4 regions of the Methylomonas sp. MED-D genome follow, and region 1 is predicted to be linked to each of the others. Evidence: riboswitches for the same ligand, from Rfam matches in the RefSeq annotation. Region 1 holds a riboswitch; each other region holds the start of a gene.
What was found. Region 1 has a riboswitch for cyclic di-GMP ahead of ACQE3E_RS08535 (PEP-CTERM sorting domain-containing protein). Riboswitches for the same ligand answer to the same signal wherever they lie in the genome.

Region 1 (5,404 bases):
CTTGAACGGCTTGAACGTCGGCGCGCCGGTTAAGCTGCAGGGCGTGCAGATCGGCAACGTTAGCGAGATTTCGTTGGTGATGGAAACCGACACCGACCGAATCTACAAACCGGTGGTCATCGAAATCGATCCGGCCTTGCTGCGCAACACCTCGGGCGAAGAGAGTCACGGCCACACCAAGAAACAGCAACAGGAAGCGGCGCAACGGATGATAGAAGCCGGCTTGAAGGCGCGATTGGAAACCCAGAGCTTGCTGACCGGCTTGCTGTATGTCGATTTGAATTTCTACAGCGACAAGCCGATCAATCTGGTCAAACTGGATTATAAAAATTTGCCGGAACTGCCCAGCGTGCCGACTACGGTCGACGAAATCCGCAACACCGCCGACGAAATCATCAACCGGGCCAAGCAATTGCCGGTCGAGGAAACCCTGAAAAATCTGTCCGATACCTTGACCGAAATCCGCAATCTGTTGCAGTCGGATAACACCAGGCAATCGATGACCGCCTTGGCGAAGTCCTTACAGGAAACCCAAAAGTTGATGGCGACGCTGAACCGGCAAACCGAACCCTTGCTGAGCAACGCCAACGGCGCTTTGACGGACACCCGCGCCACGCTGCGGGATTTCAACCGGGAATTGCTGCCGGTGTTGCGCGCCGCCGAACAAAGCCTGGCCGCCGCGACCCAGGTTCTGCAGGAATCGCGGCACGCGCTGAATGCGGTCGAGACGCTGGCCGACGCCGACGCGCCGCTGAACCAGGCCTTGCTGGAAGTGCGCAACGCCTCGCGTTCGCTCAAAGACTTGGCCGAGGGGCTGGAACGCCAGCCGCAAGCCTTGATTTACGGCAAATAACTTTCCCACTCTTTGCGGCACCCTCGTTTCGCCGGTCCCGCTGAAACGATGTTTTCCGGCGTCAGTCCGGTTTTAGGCATCAATTAATCTTAAATTTAATAAATTATGTTATACGCCGCGAAGTGCATTGGGCATTTGCGGTAGGAATATTAATTTTAATTTTGTTTCAATAACTTAGCTTATCTATAGTTGAGATTAATTGAGTGAAATCACTCAGTAAAAAATAGGCGAATGGGTTTGTCCGTTTGCTTTTCATGCGCCCCGTCGACCGCAGTCGACGATGTTCAGATTCTCTGTGTACCCCGGTTTTAGCAGTGATGACTCGGTTCTGGACTCCAATAGCGCCACCGACAGCCGGTCACCGTTTCCCGGTTTTAGCGAGGTATGGCTGGCACACTAACTGCTTGAGTCTGTTCGCCGCACCGGAAATTACTTTCGGAATCAGCATCTGGACAGTGTGCCGGCAAGAGCGGATCAGGAGAGGCCGCGAGAGTCGAGCCGAGTTTAAGGTGCGGTATCGACGGTAAATTTGCCACATCCGCCGCAAGACGGAGCCGGAAAGCCTTGGGTCTTGGTTCAAGACAGCCGGGTTGCCTCTCGAACGAGAGTAAGCGTCGGTTCGAAGCGTTCGAATCGGCTACCGAAAATCTATCTTTCAAGCCTATAGGAATTAAATATGCAATTTCATGGATCAAAAAAAATGACGTTAGGAAAAACCTGGTTTGCCGCGGCGGCGCTTGCGGCGACCAATCTAGCCAACGCCGGTACCTTGAACGGCGGTGTGTTCAATATCGCATTCAACGACCCAAACGACTTATTGGCCGGCTTGAACTTGGGAGAAGGTTCGATTACCTCTTACTACGTCGCCAATTTTTTCGATAAGGCGGTGGCCGACACCTTGACCGCGAACGATATGGTCGCGACTCCGACGAATACCTATCCGGCGCCGAACATATTAAGTTACGACGTGAATCCAAGCAGTTTGGCGGGCACCGGGATACCGACCGGTTATATCGGCGGCAGCGGGCGCAGTAATCAAGCGACGACGTTGACTTGGGCGTCCGATCAAGACCATCTGCTGAACGCCTCCAGCTTGACCGCGAGCGGTCAGGTCGGTTTGGATGGCGTGTATATGACGCGCGGTAGCTTTACCGGCACGCTGCTGTCCGGCGACTACAAATTCTCTTATATCGCCGCGCGAAACAACGGCACCAACACCGGTTGGACCTTAACCAACAACGTCAGTTTTGCTTCCAATACCTTCGACACCCGTAATATCAGTATTACCACCGACGGCGATAGCCTGGCCTTTACCGGCGAGCTCTGGTGGTCGCCCAACACATCGGCCTTTTTATTCGGTGGCGACGGTTCCAATTCCGCCGGCATGGCCGGCACCTTCAGTCTGATTTCGCCGGTTCCCGCCGCCGTTCCATTGCCGGCCGCCGCGTGGTTGTTCGGTAGCGGTCTGTTCGGCGTGCTGGCGTCGCGGCGTCGCAAGTCGGCACCGCTCGCCGCGTAACCGGCAACCCTGACCGGGCGCAATATCCGGACGACTAAGTCGTTCGGGTATTTTGCGCATCGGCTCTCAACGGAAATGACTTCCTCTGGCAAATTTATGCATATTCAAATGATAGGGTCGCGCGCGCTCGTTGCCGCGGCACTGCTGGCCGCGTTATCGCCGCCTGTTTCCGCCGCCACGGTTTCCGGCGGTACCATGGTGGTGAATCTCGATCGAGACGCGCTCGCCGACGCAATCGCGATTGACGCGACCGCCGCGCCTTCGATGTACTTGGAGGAATTTTTCGACGCCCCGGCCGCGAATAGCCGCACCGCCACGCAAATTCTCGAAGATCATATCGTGCCGGGCGTCGCCGAAATTCCGGCTAAGAACCTGACGTTTTCAGTGAACGGCACGCATGTCGCCAATCTGACCGGGCGCCACGCAAAACCGACCACGATCGAATTCGATCCGGCCAATTTCGCCTCGACCGTTACCGGCGTGATTGGTTTATCCGGCGTGTTTCGGTTCCGGGTCGATACAGGATCAGAATTCAATCGCATTTTATCCGGCGACTACGCGCTGGAATACGACGCCGCCAATATGGATGGCGCATCCGGCCGTTCCGCATGGTCCTTGTACAATCATGTGTCGTTTCGCTCCCAATCCTATAATTTGTTCAATGTCGTGCTGGATATTCACGACGGTTCGCTGGATTTGAGTGGCGAACTGGGTTTGGGCGAAGGCTATGACCATTTGTTCGGCACCCGCGATGCTATCGTCGGAAATTTCAGTTTGCATACTTCGGTGGTACCGGTTCCGGCCTCGATTTGGCTATTTGTTTCAGGTTTGGGCGGTTTGGCGCGCATTGGCATGCGGAGGCGCCAACTATGACGCGCGTTTCCGCGATGGCGTGGTTAAGTAGTGCGGCGTGGATCGCGGCGGCCGGCTCGAATGCGGTCGCGGCGAACGCGCCACACCGATTCGGTGCCTACGCCAGCATACAAATCAACGTCGATTCGGACGGCAATAATATTGTCGGCGACGCGGCCAACGAGCCCGCGCTGGCGATCAATCCACTCGATCCCACCAACCTTGTCGCGGCTTGGCGGCAATTCGACTCGGTGGCGTCGTCGTTTCGTCAAGCCGGTTGGGCCTACTCGGCCGATGGCGGGGCGAGTTGGCATTTTAGCGGCGCTATCACGCCGGGCGAGGGACGCAGCAATCCGACCTTGGATGTCGACGCGTTCGGCCATTTTTATTTCCAAAGTCTGCATTTCGATCCGACCTACACCTTTGTTCAAGATATTCAGGTGATTAAATCGCTGGACGGTGGTCGCGGTTGGGAAGCGCCGGTCCACGCTCATGGCGAAGGCGGCGATAAGGCACAGCTAGCGGTCGATCATAGCGGTGGCCCCGGAGACGGGCACGTCTATCTGAACTGGCGCGACTGCCTAGACGGCAAATGTTTTAGCCGTTCGCTGGACCGCGCCGCCAGTTTCGAAGCGCCGATCGAACTGCCGGAGAATCCGACCTTCGGCACGATGCGGGTTGGTGGCGACGGTACCTTATATATGGCCGGGCGTTTGGAATACCCGTACTTCGACGAAGAAAACATGGATCGCAATCTGCACAAGCATATTTTCGTCAAATCGACGAATGCCGGCGATGCGAACCAAAAGCCGACGTTCGAAGTACGCGAGATCGATATGGGCGGCTTGGCGCCGCTGTTTTTGTTCAGACAAAACCCGAATCAATACGGGCCGGTCGGCGACGTGCAAATGGCGGTCAACTCCGCAATCGGCGCCCGGCAAGGCGAATTGTACGTGCTCGCCACCGTCGATCCGGCAGGACCGGACAACTTGGACGTTAACTTTATCCGCAGCAGCGACGGCGGCGAAACCTGGTCGGCACCGATTCGGGTCAACGACGATACGCCAGCGGCGAATCATTGGAACTGGTTCGGAATGATGGGAGTTGCGCCGAACGGCCGTATCGACGCGGTTTGGTACGACACTCGCGACAGCAATAGCTACCGGGTTTCGCAACTCTATTACAGCTACTCGTGGGACGGCGGCTCGACCTGGTCCAAGAATCAAGCCGTCAGCCAGAGTTTCGATACGACGATCGCCTCGCCGCACGGTTCGCTGAAAATCGGCGATGCCACCACGCTGGTTTCCCGTGCCGACGGCGCTAGCGTCGCCTACACCGCAACCTACAACGGCGAACAGGATGTTTACTACCTGAAGGTATTTCCGGACTGCAACGCCAACGGCTGGTCCGACGTCGCCGACGTCGCCGAGCGCCGCGTCGGCGATACCAATACCAATCACATTCCGGACGTTTGCGAGACGATCACGGTGGCGGGCGATCTGGACGGCGACCGCGATGTCGATCAAGCCGACGTCAATTTCGTCATCGCTAAACGCAATCGCCGCGTGGTGGACGCCGATCCGGCCGACATTGATCGCAACGGCGCCGTCAACGTATTGGATGCTCGCAAATTGGCGTTATCTTGCACTCGGCCGCGTTGCGCGCTCGAGTAAACTTTTTTTCAACTTACTTCAAGGAGACCATTCGATGACACAAGGGTTTAGACAGATTTTAGCCGGAGCGATGTTGTTGTCGGCCGCCGCCGCCGCGAACGCCGCGATCGAACTTTCACTATTGCCAGTCTCGCAAAGCGCGGCCGAACTTAGCGTCGGCGTCGCGATATCCGGATTGAGCGACGGCGCGGCGCCGGCCTTGGGCGCTTACGATTTCGACGTCTTGTTCGATACGGCACACCTCGCCTATGTATCGGCCGATTTCGGCGATGCGGGGTTAGGCGATCAATTGGATGCGTTCGCTCTAGGAGTCAATCCGCAATCGGCGGCTTTAGCCGAAGCTGGAAAATTGAATGTGTTTGAATTATCGCTCGACGATCCGGCCGACTTGAACGCTTGGCAAGCTGACAATTTCACGTTGGCGGTTTTGCATTTCAACATTCTGCAAGCGGGTGATACGACGCTTAGTTTGGCGGTCAACGCGTTGGGCGACGCGGACGGCGACGC
Region 2 (5,404 bases), 1.3 Mb from region 1:
GCCATGCTCGGATAGTCTAGCAGCGTCGCATGCGGCGACGCGCCGTGGTTGCGCATGTCCAATACATAAACATGGTAACGCCGCGCCAGTTGTTTGGCGACGGTCCGCCAATTGCGCGAGGACGCCATGAAACCATGAATCAACAAAAGCGGCGTATCGCCTGGTTCGCCGTAACTCTCGTAGGCCAGTTCGAGCGTCGTCATGCGCGTCTCAGGCAAAACCGAACACGGCGCCGAGCACCCCGCCGAATACACCGCCCCAAACCACCAACCAACCCAAATGCCGCTTGATGATGCCTTGCACCATGTCCTTGACCATTTTCGGCGTCAATTCCGCCAAGCGATTGTCGATGACGGCTTCGATCTTGCCGGTCAAATCCTCGCCGATGCGGTGCGCGTTCAAGCCTTGCCGTAGCGCTTGCTTGAAGCGGTCAGACTCGGCCATTTCCTCCAAGGTCAGCCGCATCTTATCGGTAAACGGTTGCTTCAACGGTTGCAGGGCGTCCTCGCCGCCCATCATCAACAGCATCCCGCCGAATGACGAATTCATAATGGACGCCACTAAACCTTCGTAGACCTTGTCGTAATCGACCGCATTCAGCAACGGCTCCAGGTTCAACACCCGGCCGCCTTGGGCTTCCTCGCGCTCGATGAATTGTTCGATATTCGCGACGGTAAAAAACTGTTCCATCATCAAGGCCTTGATCGACGCCTTGAACTCCTGAAAGCGCGCCGGAATGATGCCGGAGCCATACAAAAGCGGCACTTTCTCGAACAACATATGAATCGCCAGCCAGTTGGTAATCGCCCCGGAAAACGCGAAAAAACCGATAGCCTTCAAGGTTTCGGGATAGTAGGGACTGACGTAGCCGGCGGCGATCACCAACAACGAAATAAGGTTGGTTAGAAAGCTCTGGTTCAATAGTCTTTTCATGCCGATTAGCCACAACGAAGTCAGTGATAGCCGGCTATTTTAACCGCAATTGCAGCCAGGAGCGACGAAGAGCGGACCGAATGCCCCACGCCGTGTAGGATTTGAACGCCAAATGGCGTGAAGAGATTAACCGCGAGCGTGGCGTACGTCGATACCGTCCAGCATGAAAATCAAGTACTGGGCAATATTACGGCTATGCTCGCCGCAGCGTTCTAGCGCTTTCATCATTTGCATCACATCCAGCGCGCGGCGCGTCATCCTGACGTCCTTCAGCACCAGGGCCAACTGGTGGCGTATACCTTCCTGCAACTCGATTTCGTAATCCCTGTCGTGACGCAACAAGGCGTAGGCCGGTTCGGTGTCGCTCTGCTCCAACGCCTGAATCAACTTGCTCAACATCAGCCTGATCAAATCGCCGATCTTGATAATGTCGGCCAGTAGCTTGGGATTCGGGTCGCTGGTATCCGGATCGTATAGCACCGTGATCAATCGGGTGAAGTCCGCAAGCTCCTCGCCGATTTTCGCCAGCTCGACAACGATTTTCGAACTGGAAATTGCCGTGCGCAGATCGTTAGCCACCGGGCAGCGTCTGGCGATCAGCGCCAAGACCTCGTTGTCGATTCGAGTTTCGCAATGTTTGACCTTGCTGGCACGCGCCAGTACCTTCTCCGCCAAATCCATATCGCCGGCGTCCAGTGCCCGCATCGCCTGTTCCAACTGCCGCATCAGCAGTTCGGTCATCGTCAGCAACAAGCTGTGTAACTGCTGCAATTCATCGTCGAATGCCCGCACAGTGTGCGCGCCAGTCGCGCTCTCGCTCAAAGTCGTCATCGTTCGCCACTCGTAAAACGGCCCAAAGCCGGAAATGCCTGACTGTAAGCCCAACAAGTTACAGGAATGTGACAGGACCGCTATCCGGAACGACAATCCCCGTAAGCCGAGGCGGACAGCCAAACCAATAACATCGTAAAAGGTTAATGAGGCAGCCGGTTTGTGCCGGCGCGGATGGAACGACGCGACATTGCCCGTGTTTAGCGCGAGCGGTCCTTCCGTCCGCCAGACCGAGCCAATAACTCATCGCGCCGACGATTCGACCAGAGCCCGATCGACAAGACAAACTACGTTACGCTTGCGGTGTTAGAAACTTGGATTTTGGCCAAACGACGGGAGTTATCGGGGTTTGCCGCTGGCGAACCACTATTGCCACGGTTCGTTCGGCCAGAAAGCGCAAACCCAATCCGCGCCTGACGACCGAACCGGGTTTGCTTACGGCCAAGGATTACGCCGCGGCGACCGCGCTGCCTTGCACGGCCTGCAAGAACTCTTGCACATCGGCGTCGATCAATTCAAAGCCCAGACGTTCGCTAAAGCGTATTTCCTTGGGGGTCGGATTCTTGCGCATAAACCAACCTTTCGGCTCGGCGGCGGAATAGACGATGTCGCTCATCACCATGCGCTCGGAGTCGCGGTTCAGCGGCAAGCCGATCAGCAGATATTTCTTGCCTTTGCGGTAATCCTTCAAGAAATCCGGAATCGCGAAGCCGCCCATTAGCTCCGTGATGTAATCGACATAGTCGGCATCGGAAACGACATAGTTAGCTTCGGGGCGTGGCGTGCCCATCGGCTTAAACAGTACCGGCAACTTCTTGTCGACTTGTTCTTGCGGGATTTCGAAATAGCTGGAGCCGTCGTAATGGTAAATTCTAAACCGGAACGCGGTAGCGGTAATCCGAGCGACACCGACGACCAAGGTATGCTCTTCGTCGGAATAGCTATCCTGCAACTGGGTGTCTCGGTTGATATCGATGACGTATTTGGGCCGCCATTCGGCCAGCCAATCGTGCAGCGCCGCCCGAGTGTATTGGGCATCGCCGTAAGTTTTGTCCAGAAACTGGGTCAGAAACGAGCGGCCGCGCTTCAGTTCCTGGTTCATCGCGGCGCGCGGAAATTCGTACATCAATTTCGGCGCCATCGGTTTGCCACCGTTCATCGCCAGAATCAAGCTATCGCTATCGGCCGGCATGGGCTCGCGAGTCAGTTTGTTCTGGGCGTCGAACACCACGCCAGGTCCCAGATAAGGTATGACTTGATTGTCGTACAAGCCGCTCAAGATTTCGGAAAAAACACTGTTCGACATATTGCGCCCCATGTAAAAGAAGGTGAAGGATACCGGGGTAAAGCAAATTTCAATCCAATTTTACCGGCGCCTCGCCAGCCCATGTACGGCAAGGCATCCGGAATTCGGCTGCCGGCAGCCGGCTGGCAACAACCGTATAAAATTCAGTGGTTTTGTCGGCTCTGCTACAAACGCGGTTCTGCTATCAAACCCAAGCTAATTGCTGGAAGTTCGGAACGCAACCCTCGGAAACGCAAAGCCGAGGCGTTGAGGAGAACCGCAGTGGAACACATTCCTGGATAGATAGCTTGAATTGGACCCAGAAACCGAAAGACGCAACGGCGTATCGTGTTAGACACCTTAGCATGGCTTCTAACACCTTTTAATTGCCATGGGTCAACGGCATTTTGAGAGACTGGGATTAGCCTTAGTGCCGATATAAAATCCGAATGCCCATGGACAACAACGCGCCAGTGCCAAACACAAGCAAAAAGGGCTTATCGGCAAACTACTTGAAGAATCGGCTCCAGAAAAACCAGGAAACCGCTAGCAGTCAAGTTAATGAAATCATTGCCATCGCAAGAAAAAACAGCTCGAAAATCTAGCGCCGACTCGTGGTTGACAAAAGCGCGTCGCTGTCCTTAACATCACCCCATTCAGATTAGCTAAACCTATTGGAAAATAGGGGCGGAAAGTCGCGGATCCAGATCGGACAGCCGGACTGCCTGAGGGCAAGTTAACAAGATACCAGTTGCGGGCGCTTTCCGAGTCTAGGAGCCTGTCGGACTTAAAAGCCAATAGTCCCTTCGGTAACTTGGTTAGATAAAATAGGTGGTATAGAAAGAACCAGCAACCGGGAGAGCCCTTGATGAGTCGATTCATTCCTGTCAACCGCCATCAAGTCTATCTATTACCCCCCTCGGTGGACGAATGGTTGCCGGAGGATCACTTGGCGCGTTTTGTCGTCGAAGTCATCGAGCAGTTGGATTTAAGCCGGTTGACGAGCCGCTATCAAGGTCGGGGTTCGGCGGCGCACCATCCGGCGATATTATTGGCACTGCTGGTCTATGGGTACGCCACCGGCGTGTTTTCCAGCCGGAAGATCGAACGGGCCACCTACGATTCGGTGGCGTTTCGTTTCTTGTCTGGTGATACCCATCCCGATCACGATACCCTGGCTCACTTCCGCAAGACGTTCCTGGTCGAGTTGGAAGACCTGTTCGTCCAAGTGCTGAGTCTGGCGCAAGCGATGAAGTTGGTGAAGCTGGGGCAAATCGCGTTGGACGGCACCAAGCTCAAAGCGAATGCCTCCAAGCACAAGGCCTTGTCCCACAGCCATATCGAAAAGCTCGAAGCACAGCTACGAGACGAAGTTCAGGCCTTACTGCAAAAGGCCGACGAAACCGACGCGGTGGACGACCGGGACGGCCTTGATCTGCCGGACGAATTGGCGCGGCGGGAAGACCGGCTGAAAACCTTGCGTGAAGCGAAAGCCAAGATCGCCGAGCGGGCCAAACCGCGCGACGCGCAAGCCGAACAGGCATACGAGGACAAGGTGTCCCGCCGGGAAGCCCAGCGGCAAGCTGGCCAAAAGCCGCGAGGCCCGGAACCCAAGGCGCCGGTAGCCGGCCCCAAGCCCGACGATCAAATCAACCTGACCGACGAGGAATCGCGCATCCTGCCGAGTCACGAAGGCTTTGTGCAAGGCTACAACAGTCAGGCCGCCGTCGATGTCGATACGATGCTGATCGTGGCCACCACGGTCACGCAGCAGACCAACGACAAACAACAAGTTGAGCCGATGCTGGCCGAACTGAAAAAACTGCCCGACGCCTTGGGCCAAGCCGAAGCCCTACTGGCGGACACCGGCTACTTCAGTGCCGCCAACGTCCAGGCTTGCGAACGAAACCGGATCGAACCTTTAATCGCCATGGGCCGTGACAGTCATCATCGGCCGTTGGCGGAACGTTTAGCCCCGGATGCGCCGGAACCGACTGGCGACGATCCGCTGGAAAAGATGGCTTGGTACTTGAAAACCCGCGAAGGCAAAGCCCGTTATGCCAAGCGCAAATGCACGGTGGAACCCGTGTTCGGGATCATCAAACAGGTACTCGGCTTTCGCCAATTCTCCTTACGCGGTCTGGATGCGGTCACCGGTGAGTGGAAACTGGTGGCCATGGCCTTCAACTTGAAACGGATGCATATCTTGGCGAGGGGCGTCTAATGGTCGAAACGATTGGTCAGCAAAAGGCTCGATTGGCGTTATCGGAATCCAACGCCAAAACGCTCGCCTAACCAGTGGCAAATCCTTCCTTCGACCGCCGTCTTCGCTGAGCTGGATGACAACAGATGTGC
Region 3 (5,404 bases), 1.7 Mb from region 1:
AAAGGTCTTGCTTTCGCCGCTCGCCCAACTGGCGACCGACGCGGGCGAGATTGCCGCGACCTGCAAGTTACCGGTCGCCGTACCCGCCGCGAGCACGACGCTGTCGAGCGAGGTGTTGCTATTATTTTTCACAACCCAATTCAGCACCTTAGACGTGCCTTGAGTGATCGAATCGCCGGCATGGTAAGTGTCTGACGCGTCGCTACCGTAATACGCGTTCAGCAACGAAACGCTGACGATGGGCGCCACCGAAAGTTGCGCCGACAATCCGCTGTCGTTGCCGGCGATCGGTAAACTCTGGCCGCTGTCGTAACTGAAGGTCCAAGCCTGTTGATAGCTACCGGCCGGTATCGTCGCCGGGGCTATCGCGCTCACCGAAAAGTCCTTGGTAACGCCGTTCGCCCAATCATCGGTACTCTCCGGCTGAATCGTTGTATACGTCAGACCACCGGTGCCGTTCGCAGCGACCAACGCAATTTTACAAGAACTGATGCCGCCTTCCCTCGCGCACAAGGTGTAGCCGCTGTCGTTGCGCACGCTCCAAGTCAACACCTGGGTCTGACCGGCGGCTATCGCCTGATTGGCGTTAAAATTTTGCGAAACCAGGGTCAAACCCGGCGCACTCGGCACGACCGTGACGCTGACGACCGCGTACGCCTTGGGCTTGGCTTTGTCGGTGACGGTCAACATGAATTTCAGCGTCCCGGCAACCGACGGACTAACGAAAGTAGCGGACGCGCGATTGGCGTTACGCAACTTGACTTTCTTGCCGCTAATCTGCCGCCATTGCCAGCGCTTAACGGCCTTGGTCACATCCCATGCGCTGCCGCTCAGCGTGACGGTCGCGTTGTAGAGCACGGTCTGATTCGAACCCGCACTGGCGGACAGAACGGCCCAACAGTTCTTCACGGGCCCCACCATCAAAAACAGAGCGAGCCAGATTAAGCGAAACCAAACTTTACCAGTCAAAAATCGATTCATAGTCACCACGGCCAAGCTTACTTTATGCTATCGAAGCGTCATTCCTGCGGACGATTCGGCGAGATCAAACGGTTATTCGGTATTAAAGCAACAATAATTCGGGTGCGATTCGTTCCATGAAAATTTTCCGGTAGCTCTCGGCCTTCCTGACCTGCATGCTTTCCATCGGATTATAATCGTCGGTAATCAGAATACCGTTGGCATCGGTCATCGCATATTCGTGCTCCGACAACCATTGAATCGGCCGAGCGAGTTCCGGCTTATTGCGATCGAATTCGATGCCACCCCGCGAAGCCAGAAAAATAAAATCGGTGAATTCGCCTTTTTCGGTGGTGAAAACGCGAATATTCGGGAACAGACTGGCCAACGTTTTATAAACCGAGGTCACCGCGTTCGCGCCTTCGCCTTGCGTGAAGCCGACGTAGTTCAGCGCCAGAATACCCTGCTCGTTCAACATCGCTCTCAAGCCGCTCAACATCTCGACCGTCAGCATATGTGTCGGCTCTGAACCGCCGGTAAAACAGTCGTGGATGATGAAGTCGTAGCGCTTATTGAGCTTTTTGACTTCGTAACGCGCATCGCCCACCAAAAATTCGCCGGTCGGCTGAAAATTGAAATACTGCTTCGCGGCATCCGCGACTACCGGATCGATTTCTATCGTGTCCGTCGCCAGTCCCTTAGCCTTTAAATCGCGAGCAACATGGCCGCCGCCCAAACCGATCAGCAAGGCTTGATTGGCCTCGGGTCTGAACAACGGCGGCACCAAACCCAATATCACCTGATACCCCAGCAAACTGCGACCTTGGGCTTTTTCGACCGCACTCAGCACCGAAGAATCGGACAACAGCAAGCGAAAGCCCTTGCGCTCGTCGTCGACGACTCTAACCCAGCCGTAGATGCTTTCCTGTTCGTGCAACACCTTAAAGCCGCCGACCGATTTGACGGTCTTCGCATAGCCGTTCGCCGCCAACGTACAAGTCAGAGCGGCCACCAATACCACCGAAAACGTCGCCCCACCCGTTGACGGCGCCAGCCTGTCGAAAACCAGTAAACCGATCACCACCACTAATAACGCCAGACTCAAGCTGAACACGATCGCGCGGGTACCGAATTCCGGCAACAAATAGAAAGCCAGCAACAGTGTGCCGATCACGCTGCCGACGGTGCTAACCGCATACACCGAACCGACTGCCCTACCCACACCCCGCAAGTCGCGGGTGGCCATTTTGATCACATAGGGACCAACCATCGCCAACGAAGTCAGCGGCAGCGTAAACAATAACAACGCACTGACAAACGCGCCGCCGCGTATTCCCAGTGGATTGGTCCACGTCATTACCGGACCGCCGAGAAACGGAATCAGCGCCGTTGTCACCGACGCCAGCGCCAAAATATGCGCCAGCCGCAAGGCCGGATAACGATCCGACAAATAACCGCCCAGGTAGTAACCGATCGCCAACGCAATCATCGTTACCGAAATCAGCGCGGTCCAAACGTATAAACTGACCCCATAAAACGGCGCGATAATCCGCGTCCCCAGCAGTTCTAAGATCATCACGGCGCCGCCGCTAAGCGTCACCAGGGCAAACAACGCGGCGGTGCTCAATGCGCCGCTCCGCGCTTTAGAATCTGTTAAACCGTTTTCAGACATGACTGACCAAACTTTGAGTAAGAAGTAAAAACCTATTGATCGCCGCGAACTTCCTAACAAGTACTCGATCGGTAATCGGGCCGGGCATTATAAGCGCGAAAAACCAAATCGTCCGTTGCCGGCATCGAATCGACAGTATGCCGGCGACTAAAGAAAAACGCCTCGGCCATCGAATGTCATTTAAAGCGGCATCCTTAAGCGTCACAAACCGGCCCGATGGCATCAAAACAAAAACGAGCGCTTGCCCCAATTCCTGGGGCGAGCGCTCGCGAATGGTTGGCATCCCGCCAATACGTTATCGAATCAATCTGATAACCTTCCTTGAATTAAGTGCTACGCGCGCGGCGTTTCATGCCCAGGAAACCCATCAATGCGCTACCGAACAACCAAACCGCACCAGGAACGGGAACGGTGGTTACGCTGAAGTTGCTGATAGTCAAACCGCGGGCCAAACGGTCGGCTGTGTAGGCTGCCGCGTACTGGCTACCGGCGGTGGCGCCGCCGTTGACGATGTCGTTGAACAACTGGGTGTACTCCGCGACATTGGCGCCGCCGATTGCCAGGGTATAGACGCCGGCGTGCAAAAAGCCATTCCAAGACACGCTGTTATCCACCGTACCGTCGGCCGCTAAAACGCCAGTAGTTCCGCCTGATGAGTTGGTGAAGCTGGAACCCGCCACGGCGTCCGCACCCGATTTGCCGGTATAGGTAATCGTTGCGATCTTAGCAGTATCTAAATTACCCAAATAGTTTGGTCCATGGGTATCGGTCGCGCCGGCAGTGCCATTGTTGCCTGTGGTAATACTGCCGTTGGTATCGAACACGCCCCACAAACCGGTAGGGTTAGCGGCTGTGCCGGCCGCCGCGCCACCGCGAATGTCATTGACACCCGCGAACGGCGACCAAGAAGCAAAATCAGGCGCTCCCGCCAAATAGGCGGCGGTATCGGGATCAGCCGCGGTTGAAGCGACATCGCCCACGCCGTCGTGCGAGGAAGCTGGAACCACGCCGTTGTACAACGAGAAGCCTGGGTTCAAGGTGCTTGCACCATTGGCATTGGTTGTACCGGTAATGGTGAAGCTAACATTCGCGTCTTTTTCCAGAATGAAATAACGGAAGCGGATGTCGTGAGTATTACCCAAGGAATCCGGGTTCAAACCGGCCAGATAACCGCCGTTGCTGGATACGGTGGGTGTAAAGTTTGCCGCAGCGCCATAGGTACTTGTCGCGCCTTGGGTGTTACCTGTCAACGGATCGTAAGTGCCCGCGCCCCAGTACAAAGCGGAACCGTAACCCACGTGCGCCATCGCTTGACCGGACATTAATGCCATACCGCCAACTAACGTTAAAACCGAAGCTTTTAAAGTCATTTTTTTCATAGTTATTTTTACCGTAATAATTATTATCCCTCTGACAGACCTTGAATTCGCAGTGAACCCCAAATCCGTCCCTTACATCGATTGCAACCCGGCCGTCCCTTCCCCCTAAGAGGACCCGTGGCTTTCCGGCTTCGCCTCGCGGCGAATGTGGCGAACCATCCCTGGCAAAACGTCCTGTTTTCTCCTCATTTCCCAAAACGAAAGTCAACCTTTGGCGCTATTGCGTTTCCTTGCCGTTGCCGTCAAACCCGCCAAGACCGGAGCGAACAACCATACTGCCGCCGGCAAAGGCACCGCCGTCACGCTTAAGGAAATCTGGCCGTCCAAACCCTCCAGCGCGGTTGCAGCGTCATAAACCGTTCCGCCGCCGGCCGCGATCGTATAATCGCCGGCGCCCAACAGATAATTCACCAGCGACACCGAATTGCCTCCCGCAGGACCCACGTGAGTCAGATATTGAATCACCGCCCATTCGCCGCTGTTATTGGCCATGCTCCAGGAATCCAGCGCATCGAACTGGCCGCGATATTCGACGTGCTCGGTATCGCGAAACGGCGACAACACACCGTTATCCACCGGCGAAGCCAACTTGACGACATGCGGCGTTGGTGTGGAAACCAATACTTTAGGGTTCAACGGGTCTACCGTCGTATCGTCGTGCGCTTCAGCCGCGAAAAGCCCCGAATACAAACTGAATGCCGGATTCAACGCATCTGTTCCACTGATATCGCTAAAAGTGATGGTCACTAACGAAGATTGGTCCAGATGAAATTTAAAAAATGTCCCGCCGGCCAACGAATGACTATCGCCCAACACCGCCTCGGTACCGTTATGCCAACCGAAATTGGTAAACGTTCCACCATTGATGCCACCCGGCGACGAAATCGGATCGCTTAAATCCGCGTAATCGACATGCGCCTGCGCCTGTCCGGACAAACCGCACAGCGACACGACAGCTAGCGCCGCCCAATTAAACCTATTCATATTCAACATAAATCCCCCAAGTAAAAAGATCCAACGTCCGTGCCGATGAAAACCAACTTTCATCAATCGTCCGACAACACAATAGCCAATCCAAAAATCTTTTCTATACTTCGTCGGCTAAGCTAGCCTGTACGGATGCAAGTCGTATGCCATGCATTTTTCCCGCATAGAGCCTGGGGAAGACACAGGTAAAATAATTAAACTATGTTATTTACAATAATAATATCGGCAAATCGCACAACTTTCCTTCCTCGACAAGCTCCCGCTCAAGAACAGCTTTCATAGGCAAAAAAAACGGCCCTTTCGGGCCGTTCACAACCGATAACACATCCTTGTGTCTTTTATTCATCGGTTACATATCGAGCTTTCCGAGTCGGAAATTTAGGCAAATAATACTTTGCGGCGATTC
Region 4 (5,404 bases), 400 kb from region 1:
CCCTGACCTGGTTCGGGATTGCCCCTAATCAACCCTTACAGTTTGGCATCGCCGTTGTTGTAAATGGTTGGTGCGCGGCAGGCATTAGTCGATGCGGCTGCTGTCGCATGACTGTATGGATTGACCGGACGGCTGGCGTTAAACGCACCGTTGGCTTCGGGAGCGAAGCTGGTCGGTACGGCCAAGAATGCACCTGGAGTAGCGGTAAAGGTGTGGGTGAAACCGGCGTTCAGCGCCGCCATCACTTCCGGCGCGCCGGCTGAAGTAATGATCGCGTTGGTCAGTTTTTTCAGGTTAGCGTCGGAAAAGTGGTCGGTCCAATATTGGAAAGTGTTTTCCGCCCAGTCCTTGTATTTGCCGTTGACTACGTTAGCCAGGGTCGGCGCTACGCCATCGACTTTAACAAAACGGAAGTTGCTGGATACGGCGGTCTTTTTCTCCAGAGACTGGATACCGACCGCCCAGCGCACACCGTAGGTGTTATCGAAACCGTTGGCGGCGTTGCTGCCGTCGTTCAGCTCGTCCAAGCAGTTGCCGACCGAACCCGAGGTGTTGTTCTCGTGGATCATCGGATAGCCGTCGCCTTCGCCGAAACCCAAGGCCAGTGCGTCGGAAGCCGGAGCCGTCGCGGAAGCAGCCGAAGTACAAGGATCATGCAGGAACTTGATATTGGATTGAGCTTGGGTACCGGAACCGTTTTCGCGGCGGCAGGTATGCAACAACGAGGAACCCGGCAAGTAAGCGGCGGCATTGGCTTGGACCCAATCGTACAAACCGGTGGAACCGGTCACTTTCAATTGGTTCCAGTCCGCCCAGCTGCCCGCATGAATCGATGCGATTTGAGCCGAGCTCAGGCTAGGCATGCAGGCCTCGGTTTCGGCACCAACCGCGCAGCCCGCCAAGGAACCGTTGGCGATTTGGGCGGCTTGCAATGCAAAATACAGTTTTTTGGTGACGGGCACGCCGAAGGTCACCGCCGAAGCGCTTTTCACGGTCATTTTAGCGACATCGTCGGATGTTACATCCGAATAACCGACCGGAGCGTTGTTACCGATAAATTGCCCCGGGTCGACGTCGGAAATGCCGAAGTCGGAGATGTGGGTGCTGTATTTGCTGGCGTCGGCCAAGTCGTAAGGGCAGGTGATCAAACCCAGCGTCGAACCGGCGACCGGCAAGGTATTGGAGGTGCAAGCCGAGCTGATTTTCAAATACTCGATCGTGGCGGCGGCGGTGTCGCCGTTGGCTTCGGCGATGATAGGGCTGACGCCGAACGCGGAACCGCCGGCGCTACGTTTGTAGACCAAGATGTAAGGCTTGTTGGTCGGCACATTGCTGTTGGTAGTAGCGCGAGTGCACAAATAAGCGTTTTGGTCGGAACCGGTCAGGCTATCTTTGTATTTCCAGACTTTTTTAGTGGTGTCGCAGACTTTATCGGCGGCCGGTACCGATGAATCGGTGATCAGTTTTTCGATGAAGTTGACCGCCGCGGAGGCGCCGGACAGATACAACACGTTGGTTTGACTGGCATCAATGATGGGCAGGTTGTTGCCGTCGACCGGAATCGGATCGTTGACGGTCGCGGCTTGCACACCTGATGCGGCCAACAGAGCGCTGATCGCGGTGCCTAATACTAAGTTTTTCATGGGTAGTTCCTCGAGTTATCAATCGTGAAAACCGGAGCGGCGCCAACGCCGCTCCGAATACCGCTTATGCGGCGGCGTATTTGCGGCGAGTCGCGCGCAACATGCCCATCAGGCCGGCGCCGAACATCCAAACCGCGGCCGGCAGCGGCACGTTGGCCGGGGCCGGACCGAAGCTCAGCAGATTGCCGGCCAGGGTCCATTTACCGGCGGCCAGGGTATGGGCTTGAGTGCCGTTGTAGTACCAGAAGTCGCCGGAGGTACCGTAGGCGATATTGGCTTGGGCCAAGCTGACCGTACCGAAGATGCTGTTGAAGTCATTGTGTTGTCCGGTATTCGGGGTGTCTGCGTCAGACACCAGTGAACTCAGATTCGCGGCATAGTCGCTGGCGGAAGCACCAGGGGTAGCTTTGACTTGACCGGTAGTGATCTGGTTTGCATGGTTTTTGATCGCAGTACCAGGGACTGTGGATTGTTGCAAGCTGTTGTATTTAGCGATCTCGGTCATGCCGGTGATCAACTGCTTGGAACCGTAACCGACGGCAATCGCGAACTTGGTCTGAGAGGCATCCATGCCGCTGGCGAAGGTATTCCAGTTGTCATTGAGGCTCAAATCGTAGCTCAGCGTATAACTGTCGTTGTTGACGTTGGCGATCAGATCGCTCATCAACAACCCCAAATCCAGCGTGAACGTCAAGGTTTGGCTTTTGTCGTAAACCGACAAATAGGCCTCGGCTGTGGCGGCGCTAGTATTGTTGATCGCCGCATTCGCCGCGCCGGTGGCAGCGAACATCGCCGCCGCCAACAAGGCTTTGTTTAAAGATTTCATAATGGTTTCCTTATGTTTAAGATTTAAAAAATACATAAGGTGACAGCCCAGCCGTCTTGGCTTGTCGGCTTCCTACCGCCCGCCGCCATCCCCGGCGACCGACCCAAGCCAAGACCTGAAACTTTCCGTCCCCGCCTCGCGGCGAGTTTGGCTTTTACACGCTTACCTGCTCACTAAACTTCTAACACCTCGAGTGGTGTCGCTATCCCCGCTACCATGTGTCCGTATTGCAACCTACTCCCTACCTTCTTCCTCTTGCCGCTCCCTTCGCTGGTCTTCCCTGTTCCCTGTAATTCCGCATCAACCAAGATCCCGCGGCTCCCTGCCATCTCAGTTGCGGCGAATTATTCCAAACAAATCAATAAGTTTCCGTTACAGCTCTGTTAAAGAATCGTGAAATGTATTACATGCGTGATACGCCGAAACATCGCCGAATGCCGCAGCACGTTGTTTTTTAAGGGCGAATCGTTGCCGCCACGGACCGCGTACCTAACAGGCTAAATTGGGCGCATCCGACATGGACTGTCGAATTTGGCGCGCGGCATCGGCCGCCCGCTCAACGATTGGAGGACTTAACATTGGCCGGAAACGAATATCGGCGAGAGGGCAACTGTACTAATCGTTAGACGCTGTCGCGGGGACCAAGAACTGATGGACTGACTTTGCCCGGCGTTGCAAACGCGCTAACCGCAGTTATCGGCGATTCGCGGCTAAACACTCGGTCGCCGCTAAAACGCCGCCTACCGGAGTTTCCCAAACGGGAAAACTATAGCTTGCAAAGTCAGGATGCCCGTGGCATTGGGAATGGCGTGTTTTTGCTTCCCCGCCGGCGCGGGGCCTATTAACACGGCTCCTATAATACCGTTCGCCCTGTCGAAGGGCACGCCGGTCCGGGCTTAGACCAGCTCAGCCCGAGAATCACCAGTGATAAATAGGGCCGGATGTAGAGGGCATGCGGCGGCTGACGCCGAATTGCGAGAAATTGACCGAAACCGAGGTTCCAGGGGGATCGATCGTTCGAAAAAGCCGGTGCTGGCGAGAACGCCGAAACCTGCCGGGACTAGCGCCCGACAAACCAGCGCTTTTGAATCGCGAACGCGACGTTCACCAAGCCGACCATGACCGGCACTTCGATCAGCGGCCCAATCACCGCCGCGAAAGCCGCGCCGCTGTCGATGCCGAACACAGCCACCGCCACCGCGATCGCCAATTCGAAGTTGTTGCTGGCGGCGGTAAAGGCCAAGGTCGTGGTTTGGCCGTAGTCGGCGCCGATCAGTTTGCCCATCGCGAAACTGACCAGAAACATCCCAACGAAATAAATCAGCAACGGTAGCGCGATGCGCAACACGTCGAGCGGCAATTGCACGATCAATTCGCCCTTCAACGAGAACATCGTCACGATCGTAAACAGTAACGCGATCAGCGTCAGCGGGCTGATTTTGGGTACGAAGCGCTGCTGGTACCAGTCCTTGCCCTTGGCTCTTACCAACAGCCAACGCGTCGCGAAGCCGCCGATAAACGGAATCCCCAGATAAATAAACACGCTTTGGGCAATATCGGCGATCGTCACCGCCACCAAACTGCCCGGCAAACCGAACAGCGGCGGCAACACGGTGACGAACAACCAGGCATAAACCCCGAAAAACAGCACTTGAAACACACTGTTAAAGGCCACCAGCCCGGCGCAGTAGTCGTTATCGCCGCGCGCCAGGTCATTCCAGACGATCACCATCGCAATGCACCGGGCCAGGCCAATCAGGATCAAGCCGGTCATGTATTCCGGATAGTCGGCTAAAAATCCGACCGCCAAGCCGAACATCAACAGCGGACCGATCAGCCAGTTTTGCACCAGCGACAGCGCCAACACCCGGCCGTTACGAAACACGTCGCCGAGTTCCTCGTAACGCACTTTCGCCAGCGGCGGATACATCATCAGAATCAGACCGATCGCGATCGGGACGTTGGTGGTACCGACCGAAGCCTGGGCGTTCAGGCGATTCACCTGTTCCGGAAACGCAAAGCCGATGCCCACACCCAGCAACATCGCGAGAAATATCCACAAGGTTAGGAAGCGGTCCAAAAACGACAAGCGCGGCTGCGGGCAGATTGGCAAATTCATCGTGGAAAACCTCGAACTGTTCGATCAGATAGGGCTGCAATTCGACGAAGGACCGCAGCAACTCGCGGCGCTATCGGTCGGCAAATCGGCGTCTTTACCGAATATCGGAATGCTTTTCAACGAATGAAAGGCTTCCCAGGGGATGCCTTGCGGATCGACCGTCCAGTATTTGTCCGACTCGGCGTAGCAACAGGCCGCCTGTTTTTGCTCGATGACGGGCATCGCCGCCTGTTGTAGCACCTGCTGAATTTCGGTCAAGGCCTGCTCCGATTCGACTTGAATGCCGAGATGATCCACGCCCGCTGCTCGGCTCCGGTTGGAGATCGCGAAGTTGATGCGCGGATCGTCCAGCATCCATTTGGCGTAATCGTCATGCACCACACTGGGCTCGGCCTGAAACAGCTCACTGTAGAACGCAATGTTCCGTTGTAGATCGTCGACGGCAAGGTGAATATGGAAACGTTTCATAAGGCTGTTTTCTCCGCGAGAGGGGTTAAGGTAACAAGGCGCCGATGCGATCCAGCTCGGCCTTGAAGCGCTCGGGATCGTTTTTCAACTCATCCAACGGCAGCTCCAGAAAGCGCTCGATTCGGTAACGCACGATGCCGTAAGCGGTTTCGAAAGCCGCTTTGATTTGTTCCGGGCTGCCCTCGGCATGCGCCGGATCGTCCACGCCCCAATGGCTACGCAAGGCCGGGCCGAGATAAGCAGGACAAGTTTCGTTGGCGGCATTGGCGCAGACGCTGATCACGATATCCGGGGTAAGCGGCAAATCGTTCCAGGACTTGCTGTAATAGCCGGCCGTGGATATCCCTT

Region 2: it holds a riboswitch for cyclic di-GMP, as region 1 does, so the genes downstream of both, ACQE3E_RS02530 (IS1182 family transposase) here and ACQE3E_RS08535 (PEP-CTERM sorting domain-containing protein) in region 1, are expected to answer to the same signal.
Region 3: it holds a riboswitch for cyclic di-GMP, as region 1 does, so the genes downstream of both, ACQE3E_RS16445 (hypothetical protein) here and ACQE3E_RS08535 (PEP-CTERM sorting domain-containing protein) in region 1, are expected to answer to the same signal.
Region 4: it holds a riboswitch for cyclic di-GMP, as region 1 does, so the genes downstream of both, ACQE3E_RS06860 (VPLPA-CTERM sorting domain-containing protein) here and ACQE3E_RS08535 (PEP-CTERM sorting domain-containing protein) in region 1, are expected to answer to the same signal.

Annotation. Positions count from the first base shown of each region.
Region 1 covers NZ_CP189965.1:1,921,700-1,927,103, forward strand. Annotated here, with positions in the region: gene ACQE3E_RS08530 (MlaD family protein) at 1-853, shown strand, start outside; cyclic di-GMP riboswitch class I at 1,375-1,451, shown strand; gene ACQE3E_RS08535 (PEP-CTERM sorting domain-containing protein) at 1,554-2,372, shown strand; gene ACQE3E_RS08540 (VPLPA-CTERM sorting domain-containing protein) at 2,481-3,245, shown strand; gene ACQE3E_RS08545 (hypothetical protein) at 3,242-4,897, shown strand; gene ACQE3E_RS08550 (cohesin domain-containing protein) at 4,932-5,404, shown strand, end outside.
Region 2 covers NZ_CP189965.1:573,314-578,717, reverse strand. Annotated here, with positions in the region: gene ACQE3E_RS02550 (alpha/beta fold hydrolase) at 1-203, opposite strand, end outside; gene ACQE3E_RS02545 (DUF445 domain-containing protein) at 211-933, opposite strand; gene phoU (phosphate signaling complex protein PhoU) at 1,060-1,764, opposite strand; gene ACQE3E_RS02535 (SIR2 family protein) at 2,213-3,070, opposite strand; cyclic di-GMP riboswitch class I at 3,704-3,778, shown strand; gene ACQE3E_RS02530 (IS1182 family transposase) at 3,918-5,273, shown strand.
Region 3 covers NZ_CP189965.1:3,669,267-3,674,670, forward strand. Annotated here, with positions in the region: gene ACQE3E_RS16435 (DUF1566 domain-containing protein) at 1-909, opposite strand, end outside; gene ACQE3E_RS16440 (fused MFS/spermidine synthase) at 1,064-2,587, opposite strand; gene ACQE3E_RS16445 (hypothetical protein) at 2,959-4,011, opposite strand; cyclic di-GMP riboswitch class I at 4,091-4,173, opposite strand; gene ACQE3E_RS16450 (VPLPA-CTERM sorting domain-containing protein) at 4,216-4,995, opposite strand; gene ACQE3E_RS16455 (PEP-CTERM sorting domain-containing protein) at 5,377-5,404, opposite strand, start outside.
Region 4 covers NZ_CP189965.1:1,521,177-1,526,580, reverse strand. Annotated here, with positions in the region: gene ACQE3E_RS06865 (hypothetical protein) at 36-1,643, opposite strand; gene ACQE3E_RS06860 (VPLPA-CTERM sorting domain-containing protein) at 1,708-2,469, opposite strand; cyclic di-GMP riboswitch class I at 2,508-2,631, opposite strand; gene arsB (ACR3 family arsenite efflux transporter) at 3,530-4,588, opposite strand; gene ACQE3E_RS06850 (ArsI/CadI family heavy metal resistance metalloenzyme) at 4,613-5,056, opposite strand; gene ACQE3E_RS06845 (arsenate reductase ArsC) at 5,082-5,404, opposite strand, start outside.